2 regions of the Comamonas sp. CMM02 genome follow, and region 2 is predicted to be linked to the other one. Evidence: riboswitches for the same ligand, from Rfam matches in the RefSeq annotation. Region 2 holds a riboswitch; the other holds the start of a gene.
The links. Region 2 has a riboswitch for thiamine pyrophosphate ahead of thiO (glycine oxidase ThiO). Riboswitches for the same ligand answer to the same signal wherever they lie in the genome.
Positions count from the first base shown of each region.

Region 1 (4,334 bases), on a different contig from region 2:
GCTCGTCCTCAGACAGACCGCACAGCATGGCGGGGCGGCGCACCTGTCCGTCAATGATTTCGGACCACTGAAACATTTCTTCAGCGGCGTGGTGCAGCTTGACGGCAGACCACGGCTGTACGGTGGCCCCCATGCCCGCCATGACGGCTTCCATCAGCAGGGGCAAACCATCAATTTCCAGTGCCATGTTCAAGGGAATGCCTGCGTGCGCAAACGCAGTAACGATGGAGTAGCGCAGCCCATGCGTGCCCGATGGCAGGATCAGCGGCACGCCCCGCAGCTGCGCCATGCTGGTGGTGGCTGTGTGCGGGCACACAGGGTGCTGCCTGGACTGAATGAGGTAGAGCTTTTCTTCCAGCAGCGGCAGCACGCTCCAGCGTCTTGCATTCTTGTCATCAAACAAGATGGCCAGATCCAGCTGGCGGGCATTGAGCAGGCTGGTCAGGTGCCCGGAGAGGGCAGACACCATGTGCAGGCGCACCTCGGGATAGCGCTCACGCATGGCTTTCATCAGTGGCAGACCCAGCACCGATGCAATGGTGGGAGACAGGCCAATGCTCACCGCGCCGGACAGCCGTGCTTGCTGTGCAGCCCGAATGGCCTGCTCGGCATGGCGCAGTGTGAGCTGTGCTTCGTGAAAGAAGGCAATGCCCGCTTCGGTCGGAACCGTGCCTTTGCTGGTGCGTTGCAGCAAGCGGGTGCTCAGCTCACCTTCCAGGCGGCTGATTTGCTGACTGAGTGCGGATTGCACCAGGTTCAGATCCAGTGCTGCACGGCTCATGGAACCGAGTTCTACAACGCGTACAAAGTAGCGCAACTGACGCAGTTCCATAGTCTGTCTGGGGTTTGAGTGGGGAATGTGGCACCGCTGTGCAAAGCTTGGATTACACAGCGGTGAACATAGTCTGTTCTTGCAGTGCTGTGCATGTGAGTAACGCGTATGACTTGGCGAATTTTCCACATCGCAAGGTTTTTGATGGCTGCAATGCTTCCATCTCAAAGGGCTAGGCAGGATACCTGCCGCTGCACGTGCACCAGCTGGTGCAATGGCCGAGGGTGAAAAAGTTTTACCCCTAGGGGGCCGCATGCAGCATGCGCTGTTGCTGCCAAAGGTCGGTATACTTTGAGCAGCTCCGGGGTGTGCGAAAGCGCTGAGATGTAAAAAGAGATTGAAAAATCTCTGATTTGCGAACCCGACGAACTTGATCCGGTTCATACCGGCGTAAGAAGAGCGGGACCCTGACGCAGGGCCAGTGAATGACAGCTTGATGGCATCTCCATGTCCTTGGCCGTGATTCATGCGGCACAGCACACCCCAGGCGCCTCGCGCACTGGGGTTTTGTCTTTTATGGACTGACCTCATGGCGCGTCAGCCATGGCCGGAATCAGCAGATTCTGGTTGGTAAAGACGATACCGAACCCTTGGTATCTCTTGCTTCACCAAGGTGCACCGTGGTCTGTGATGGACGCAGTCCATCGCAAGCTACGGCCAGATCAGAGCCACGCATTCCTCGGAGCGCTTTATCCCCGCTTTGGCCTTTGAGGAGACCGCGATGAACGCACCCGATTCCATCTTTACCCCCGCTGCTGGCAATGCACCAGATGCCACTCGTTTTGCGCAGCTGCTGGCCCAGTCGCGGCAGCCTTTTCCTGCATCCACCAAAAGCTATCTCAGCGGCGCATTGCACCCTGAGCTGCGCGTGCCGGTGCGTGATATTGCACTGACTAACGGCGAGCAGGTCAGTGTCTATGACACATCCGGCCCTTACACCGATCCTCAGGCGCAGATCGACGTGCGCCAAGGGCTGGCCAGCGTGCGCGGTGCATGGATTGAGGCGCGGGGCGACAGCGAGTTCTACGTGGGGCGCCCGCGCATGGCGCTCGATGATGGTGGCAAGCGCGGGGAAGAAGACAACCGCGTCGCGCAACTGCGCGCAGAAGCCGCCGCACTGCAGCGCCAGCCGCGCCGCGCTAAATCTGGCCAGAACGTGACCCAGATGCACTACGCCAAGCGCGGCATCATCACGCCGGAGATGGAATATGTGGCGCTGCGTGAAAACGGTCGCCGCGAGTGGATGCAGCAATACCAGCAAGACACCGCACGTGAAGCGCGTCTGGCCGGTAACAGTCTGGGCGCCTCCATTCCAAAAATCATCACCCCTGAGTTTGTGCGTGACGAAGTGGCCCGTGGCCGCGCCATCATTCCGGCAAACATCAACCACCCCGAAATTGAACCCATGGCGATTGGCCGCAATTTCAAGGTCAAGATCAACGCCAACATCGGCAACTCTGCCGTGACGTCCAGCATCGAAGAAGAAGTGGAAAAGCTGGTCTGGGCCATTCGCTGGGGTGCGGACAACGTGATGGATCTGTCCACCGGCAAGAACATTCACACCACGCGTGACTGGATCGTGCGCAACTCGCCTGTGCCAATTGGCACGGTGCCGATTTACCAGGCACTGGAAAAGGTGGGCGGCATTGCCGAAGACCTGACCTGGCCTATCTTTCGCGACACACTGATTGAGCAGGCCGAGCAGGGGGTGGACTATTTCACCATCCACGCGGGTGTGCGTCTGGCCTATATCCACCTCACGGCGCAGCGCCGTACGGGCATTGTCTCGCGTGGCGGCTCCATCATGGCCAAGTGGTGCATGGCACACCACCGCGAGAGCTTCCTGTACGAGCACTTTGAAGACATCTGCGACATCATGAAGCAGTACGACGTGAGCTTCTCGCTGGGCGATGGTCTGCGTCCCGGCTGCGCATCTGATGCCAACGATGAAGCACAGTTTGCTGAACTGGCTACGCTGGGCGAGCTGACGCAAGTGGCCTGGAAGCACGATGTGCAAACCATGATCGAAGGCCCCGGGCATGTGCCTTTGCACATGATTCAGGCCAACATGACCGAGCAGCTCAAAACTTGCCACGAAGCGCCGTTTTACACACTGGGCCCGCTGACCATCGACATTGCTCCCGGTTACGACCACATTGCATCGGCCATTGGCGCGGCCATGATTGGCTGGATGGGAACGGCCATGCTGTGCTACGTAACGCCCAAGGAACATCTGGGCTTGCCCGATCGTGATGACGTCAAGCAAGGCATCATTGCGTACAAGATTGCGGCGCACGCCGCTGATGTGGCCAAGGGCCATCCGGGTGCACGTTCACGCGATGATGCACTGAGCCAGGCGCGCTTTGACTTCCGCTGGGAAGATCAATTCAACCTGGGCCTGGACCCTGACACGGCCCGCGCCTTTCACGACGAAACCCTGCCCAAGGACAGCGCCAAAGTGGCTCACTTTTGTTCTATGTGCGGCCCCAAATTCTGCTCCATGAAAATCACGCAGGAAGTGCGTGAATTCGCAGCCGCCAAGGGGCTGGCTGAGGGACAGGGCATTGCAGCTGGCATGCAGGCCAAAGCAGAGGAATTTAACCGCACGGGTGGGCAGCTCTACATTCCATTGACCAAAGTGCAGGCATAAGCCGCATGTAGCGGATGACTGACCCAGGTGGCTGGGCGTCCGCTTTGAAAGCACTGAGACATCCACGAAGCGCGACTGAAATGGCTGCTGCCATCAGCAGTGCGCGCTTCGTGGCTCTCGGTGCTTTTGCAGTTTGGAGAGGGCGTTTCTTTAGGGCTTAGAGGCTGGCGCTGATGGCTTGGGCGAGCGCCAGCAAGTCGCGGTCAGCACCTCGCTTGCCAACGACCATCAGGCCCACTGGCAACTCGCCTTGAGAGCGGGGCAATGGGATAGAAGCTGCAGGCAGGTCGTAGAAGTTGAAGACGGACGGGTTGCGCAGAACCAGCATGTTGGTGCGATTGAACTCTGCCGCGTCGTCCAGGCTTTGAATCGTCGGAGCAACGACTGGAACTGTTGGCAGCAGCAGTACATCGAAGTCTGCGATGGCCGCATCGAGCTGCGGCTGCAACTTGGCACGCGCTTGCTGCACGGAAACGTAGTGTGAAGCTGCAACCGTTTGCCCACGGGTAATACGTGCTTTGACCAGCTCGTCCAGCTGATCGTCTGTGCCATTGGCAAACAGCTCCTGGTGGATCTGAGCCGCCTCACAGGCAATCAAGGTGCCGTTCTCCTGGAGCTTGAATGGCGCGCCAAGCAGGTGGTCCAGATCCGCGTCCACGGCTTTGATGCCGCTGGCTGTCAACTGCCCCAACGCTGATTCAAACGCTTTAAGCACTTGCTCATCCGCATGCGTAAAGAGCAGGCCACGAGGGATGCCTACACGCAGGCCATCAACGCTTCGCACAATCAATGGCTCCCATTTCTGGCCAGCCAGTACGGCATCGGTCTTGGCGCAGTCAAGCACATCATTGG
Region 1 covers NZ_JACUZW010000001.1:831,651-835,984, forward strand. Annotated here, with positions in the region: gene IB213_RS03835 (LysR family transcriptional regulator) at 1-832, opposite strand, end outside; TPP riboswitch at 1,125-1,246, shown strand; gene thiC (phosphomethylpyrimidine synthase ThiC) at 1,554-3,482, shown strand; gene IB213_RS03845 (amidase) at 3,640-4,334, opposite strand, start outside.
Region 1: linked by a shared signal. The riboswitch ahead of thiC (phosphomethylpyrimidine synthase ThiC) and the one ahead of thiO (glycine oxidase ThiO) in region 2 are both predicted to bind thiamine pyrophosphate.

Region 2 (4,334 bases):
TCACTGCTATGGCTGACATGGCACTTTGTGGGCCTGGCAATGGAGCAAGGCTGGCACAGTCTGTGGCATCGTGAAGGCACGGGCGGCATGGGCTGGTTACCCGCCATGGATCTGGTCATTGCCATGCCTATTTCCTGGCTCCCCCTCGTGGCCGACTATGCACGCCACGGCCGCGATGGCCGTAGCGCCCTGCGCGGCACATGGCTGGGCTATGCCGCAGCCAATATGTGGTGCTACGGTCTGGGTGTCCTGGTGACACTGACGCTGCCTAGCGCCGACTTGGTCACCGCCTTGCTGCTGGCCCAGGGTGGATTGATTGCACTGACCTTGATCTTGATTGACGAAGTAGACAATGCATATGGCGACACCTACTCAGGGGCCATGGCCGCGCACAGCATCGTGCCGCGCTGGACTCTACGCCGCTGGGGCCTGGCTCTGACGCTGGTGTGCGTTCTGCTTGCACTGGTACTGCCCATGCACAGCATTGAGCCATTTTTATTGATGCTCAGCTCCGTGTTTGTGCCTTTGTTTGGTGTCATCCTGGGCCGTTTGGCATGGCAGTCAGCACCTCAGCGCCTGTCCCAAGCTGCCCAGTGGCTGCAAGATGCACACCATACCCATTGGCCTGCAGTGCTGCTGTGGCTGTCGGGCGTGGCGTTTTACCATCTCCTGCCCTCGATTGCAGCAGAAGCTGGCCGCTCAGTGCCAACATTGATTGTCTGCTTTGTCTTGGCGCGCTGGTTACCGCGCACACCAGCATCCCGCGTGTGATCAAGTGAGGGCAATTTGCAAGTTGTGTCTAGACGTTTCATCACTTAATATCGGCCGCAACGCGATGACGTCAGGATTTCGCTCTGCTTTTTGCGTGTCAAATCCAAAATCAGAAGCGCCATCCAAGGCATGATTCATGCCATTGCAGGCAACGCGTTATACGTAAGTGCCTCAACCATTGATTCACAGGAGTTATTACCGCGTGCTGCCTCAACTTGCCCTTCACCTGACCGGCCGCCTGCGCCGCGGCGGCATTGCTGCCCTGTTGCTGACAGGCGCTCTCGCCTCCGCCCCTACGTTGGCCCACGCACAAGAGTTTTTGAGCATCAAGGGCAAAACCGTCAACATCCGTGCAAAACCCAGCACGCAATCCGAAATTGCCTGGGAGCTGATCAACGGCTACCCCGTAGAAGTGATCGCCAAGCAAGACGATTGGGTCAAGGTCAAAGACTTTGAGGGGCCATTGGGCTGGGTGCACAAACCCCTGACATCGACCGAACCTCACTTTCTGGTGAAAGCCGACACCGTCAATCTGCGCTCGGGCCCTGGCACCAGCCACAGCGTGGTCACCAAGCTGAAGAAATACGACATTGTCAAAACCATTCAAAAGCAAGACGAATGGGCCAAAGTGCAAACGTCTGAAGGCCAGGAGGGGTGGATGCTGGAAAAACTGGGCTGGGGCTGGTAAGAGCTGCAATGTGGCAACTCTCCACCCAAAGAAAAACGGCGCTTTCAGCGCCGTTTTGTATTTTTAACGTGCCCGCCCTGAAGAACGCTTAGCTACGGAAGATGACTTGTGGCAGCGGCGCAAAGCCATGGTTCAGTGGCCCCTGCCCTTTGCCTGTGTGCACCTGCGCCCCGGAAGCAATGGCCCCGACAATGTAGGTGCGCGCACTTTCCACAGCAGCCACCAAATCAAAGCCCAGAGCCATGTGCGCAGCAATCGCCGATGACAGCGTACAACCCGTACCGTGTCCGTTGTGCGTGTGAATGCGCTGCGAGCCCAGCTCTTTGCGCAGGCCGCCAGCGCCTGCCAGCAAATCCATCACCCAGTCACCAGGCAAGTGACCACCTTTGAGCAACACATGGGGTGCGCCCATCTCCAGCAGGGCCTGGGCTGCAGATTCCATGTCACTGATGGCCGTAATCTTGCCGCCGATCAACCAGCCTGCCTCATCCAAATTGGGCGTAATCACGGTGGCCAGTGGAAACAGCTCGCGCACCAGCACATCTACGGTTTCGTCATGAATCAGCCTGTCGCCACTGGTGGCCACCATCACTGGGTCAAGCACTACATTGGTGATGCCATAGCTGCGGATCGCCTCGGCCACCACGTGCACCACTTCGGGGGCATGCAGCATGCCGATTTTGATGGCGTCGACACCAATATCCTGCATCACTGCGTCGATCTGGGCCTTGAGCATTTCCGGCGGAATGCCATGAATGCCTCGAACACCCAATGTGTTTTGCGCCGTGATGGCGGTAATGGCGGTCATGCCATAACAGCCCAAAGCGCTGAAAGTTTTAAGGTCGGCCTGAATGCCTGCGCCGCCACCACTGTCAGAGCCGGCGATAGAGAGCACACGGGGATAGCGCGGCAACTGGGTAGATGCACTGCTTGAAGGCAGGATTTGCGTAGTCATGCCAAAAATTATGACCCAAGCCAAGGCTTGTTCACATGCTGGCCTCGCAGTTGCCCCCCATATGATGTAATTGTCGCTTGCGGACGAAACAGGGGTGTCCTGCTGCGCCAAGCCTATCGCTTACGCGGCAAGCGACTGAGAAACACCCTGGGGCAATCGACATCACAGCATGTGCCCCGTCACCCGATCCAGATCATGCTGGCGTGGGGAGTTTCACCAGAGCGGCGGCCCGAGACGGCTGCAACGCCCGTTTTGTCCATGGCGATACCTAGCAACGGACGAAATACTGACCATGATCGCTCTCACCGCACCCTCTCACATTGCTATTTTGGGCGCAGGCCTGATGGGCCGTTTACTGGCTTTGGAGCTGGCGCGCGAAGGGCACCGCGTGGAAGTCTTTGAAGCCAAGGGGCCAGAGGCCGATGGTGCCGCTGCACGGGTGGCTGCCGCCATGCTGGCGCCTTTGGCTGAATCTGCGATCACCGAGCCTGGCGTAGTGCGCATGGGTCAGTACGGCCTGAACCGCTGGCCACAATTGATTGCCCAGCTGGACGATCACGTCTACTTCCAGCAAAACGGCACACTGGTGGTGTGGCACCGCCAAGATGCCGCCGATGCCAACCGCCTGTGCGGCCTGTTTGAGAAAAACCGCCGCATCAACCCCAGCCTGCCTGCACTGGAAACACTGACCAGCGACCGCTTGAATGAAGTAGAGCCAGCCTTGCAAGGCCGCTTTAACCAAGGCGTGTATCTGCCCGGCGAAGGCCAGCTGGACAATCGCCAGTTGCTGGCCACACTGGAAAAAACGCTGACCCGCCTGGGCGTCACCTTCCATTGGCATACCCCGCGCGAAACCACCGATTTCACCCCTGGCACCGCCCACCAGCCTGACCTTGTGATTGACTGCCGGGGCCTGGGTGCCCGCACTGAATGGCAGGACCTGCGCGGCATTCGCGGTGAAGTGGTGCGCGTGCACGCCCCCGAGGTGACACTGCAACGCCCCACGCGCTTGGTGCATCCGCGATACCCCCTGTACATCGCGCCCAAGGAAGATCACATCTTTGTCATTGGTGCTACCGAGATTGAATCAGACGACATGGGCCCGGCCAGCCTGCGCTCGGTCATGGAGCTGCTCAGCGCCCTCTACACCGTGCACTCCGGTTTTGCAGAAGCCCGTATTTTGGAAATTGCCACCCAGTGCCGCCCTACACTGCCTGACAATCTGCCTGCCGTGCGCTGGCTGGATGAGCGCATCTTGCAGGTCAACGGCCTGTACCGCCATGGCTACATGATCTCGCCAGCCATGCTGGACATCACGCTGCAAATCTTGCGCACCGGCAGCACCGAACTGGCGGCCAGTTTTGATGTGGCCGTGCATGACACGGCAGACGCTTAAATTTTGAAACGGGGGCCCGCGCCCCCTGCCTAAACGCCCATGAACATCACCATCAACCAGCAACCTGTGCAACTGCCTGCCAACGCCTCAGTGGCAGCCGCCATAGAGCACTGGCAAGCCAAGCCGCCGTTTGCGGTGGCCGTGAACACCAACTTTGTACCTAAATCACGCTATGCCATCCACCTGCTCGCCGAAGGTGACCGCATGGAAGTGATTGCTCCCGTCACCGGCGGCTAAACTGCTTGCCGCACATAATTTATACAGTCATATCAGCCTCTAGCACTTATCACAAAAGCGCTGGCAGCTCACAAATTCAGCCATGAGCAAATACACCGCCCCCGCAGACAGCTTGGTGCTGTACGGCCAGACCTTCCACAGCCGCCTGTTGCTTGGCACTTCACGCTATCCATCGCCCGCCGTGCTGGAAGCAGCGGTGGCCCGCGCCAAGCCTGCCATGGTGACGGCCTCGTTGCGCCGCCAGGGCAGCAATGCGGCCGAAACCGGTGCCAGCTTCTGGGAGCTGC
Region 2 covers NZ_JACUZW010000002.1:847,100-851,433, reverse strand. Annotated here, with positions in the region: gene IB213_RS09095 (cytosine permease) at 1-771, shown strand, start outside; gene IB213_RS09090 (SH3 domain-containing protein) at 974-1,459, shown strand; gene thiD (bifunctional hydroxymethylpyrimidine kinase/phosphomethylpyrimidine kinase) at 1,548-2,414, opposite strand; TPP riboswitch at 2,495-2,641, shown strand; gene thiO (glycine oxidase ThiO) at 2,707-3,810, shown strand; gene thiS (sulfur carrier protein ThiS) at 3,850-4,047, shown strand; gene IB213_RS09070 (thiazole synthase) at 4,130-4,334, shown strand, end outside.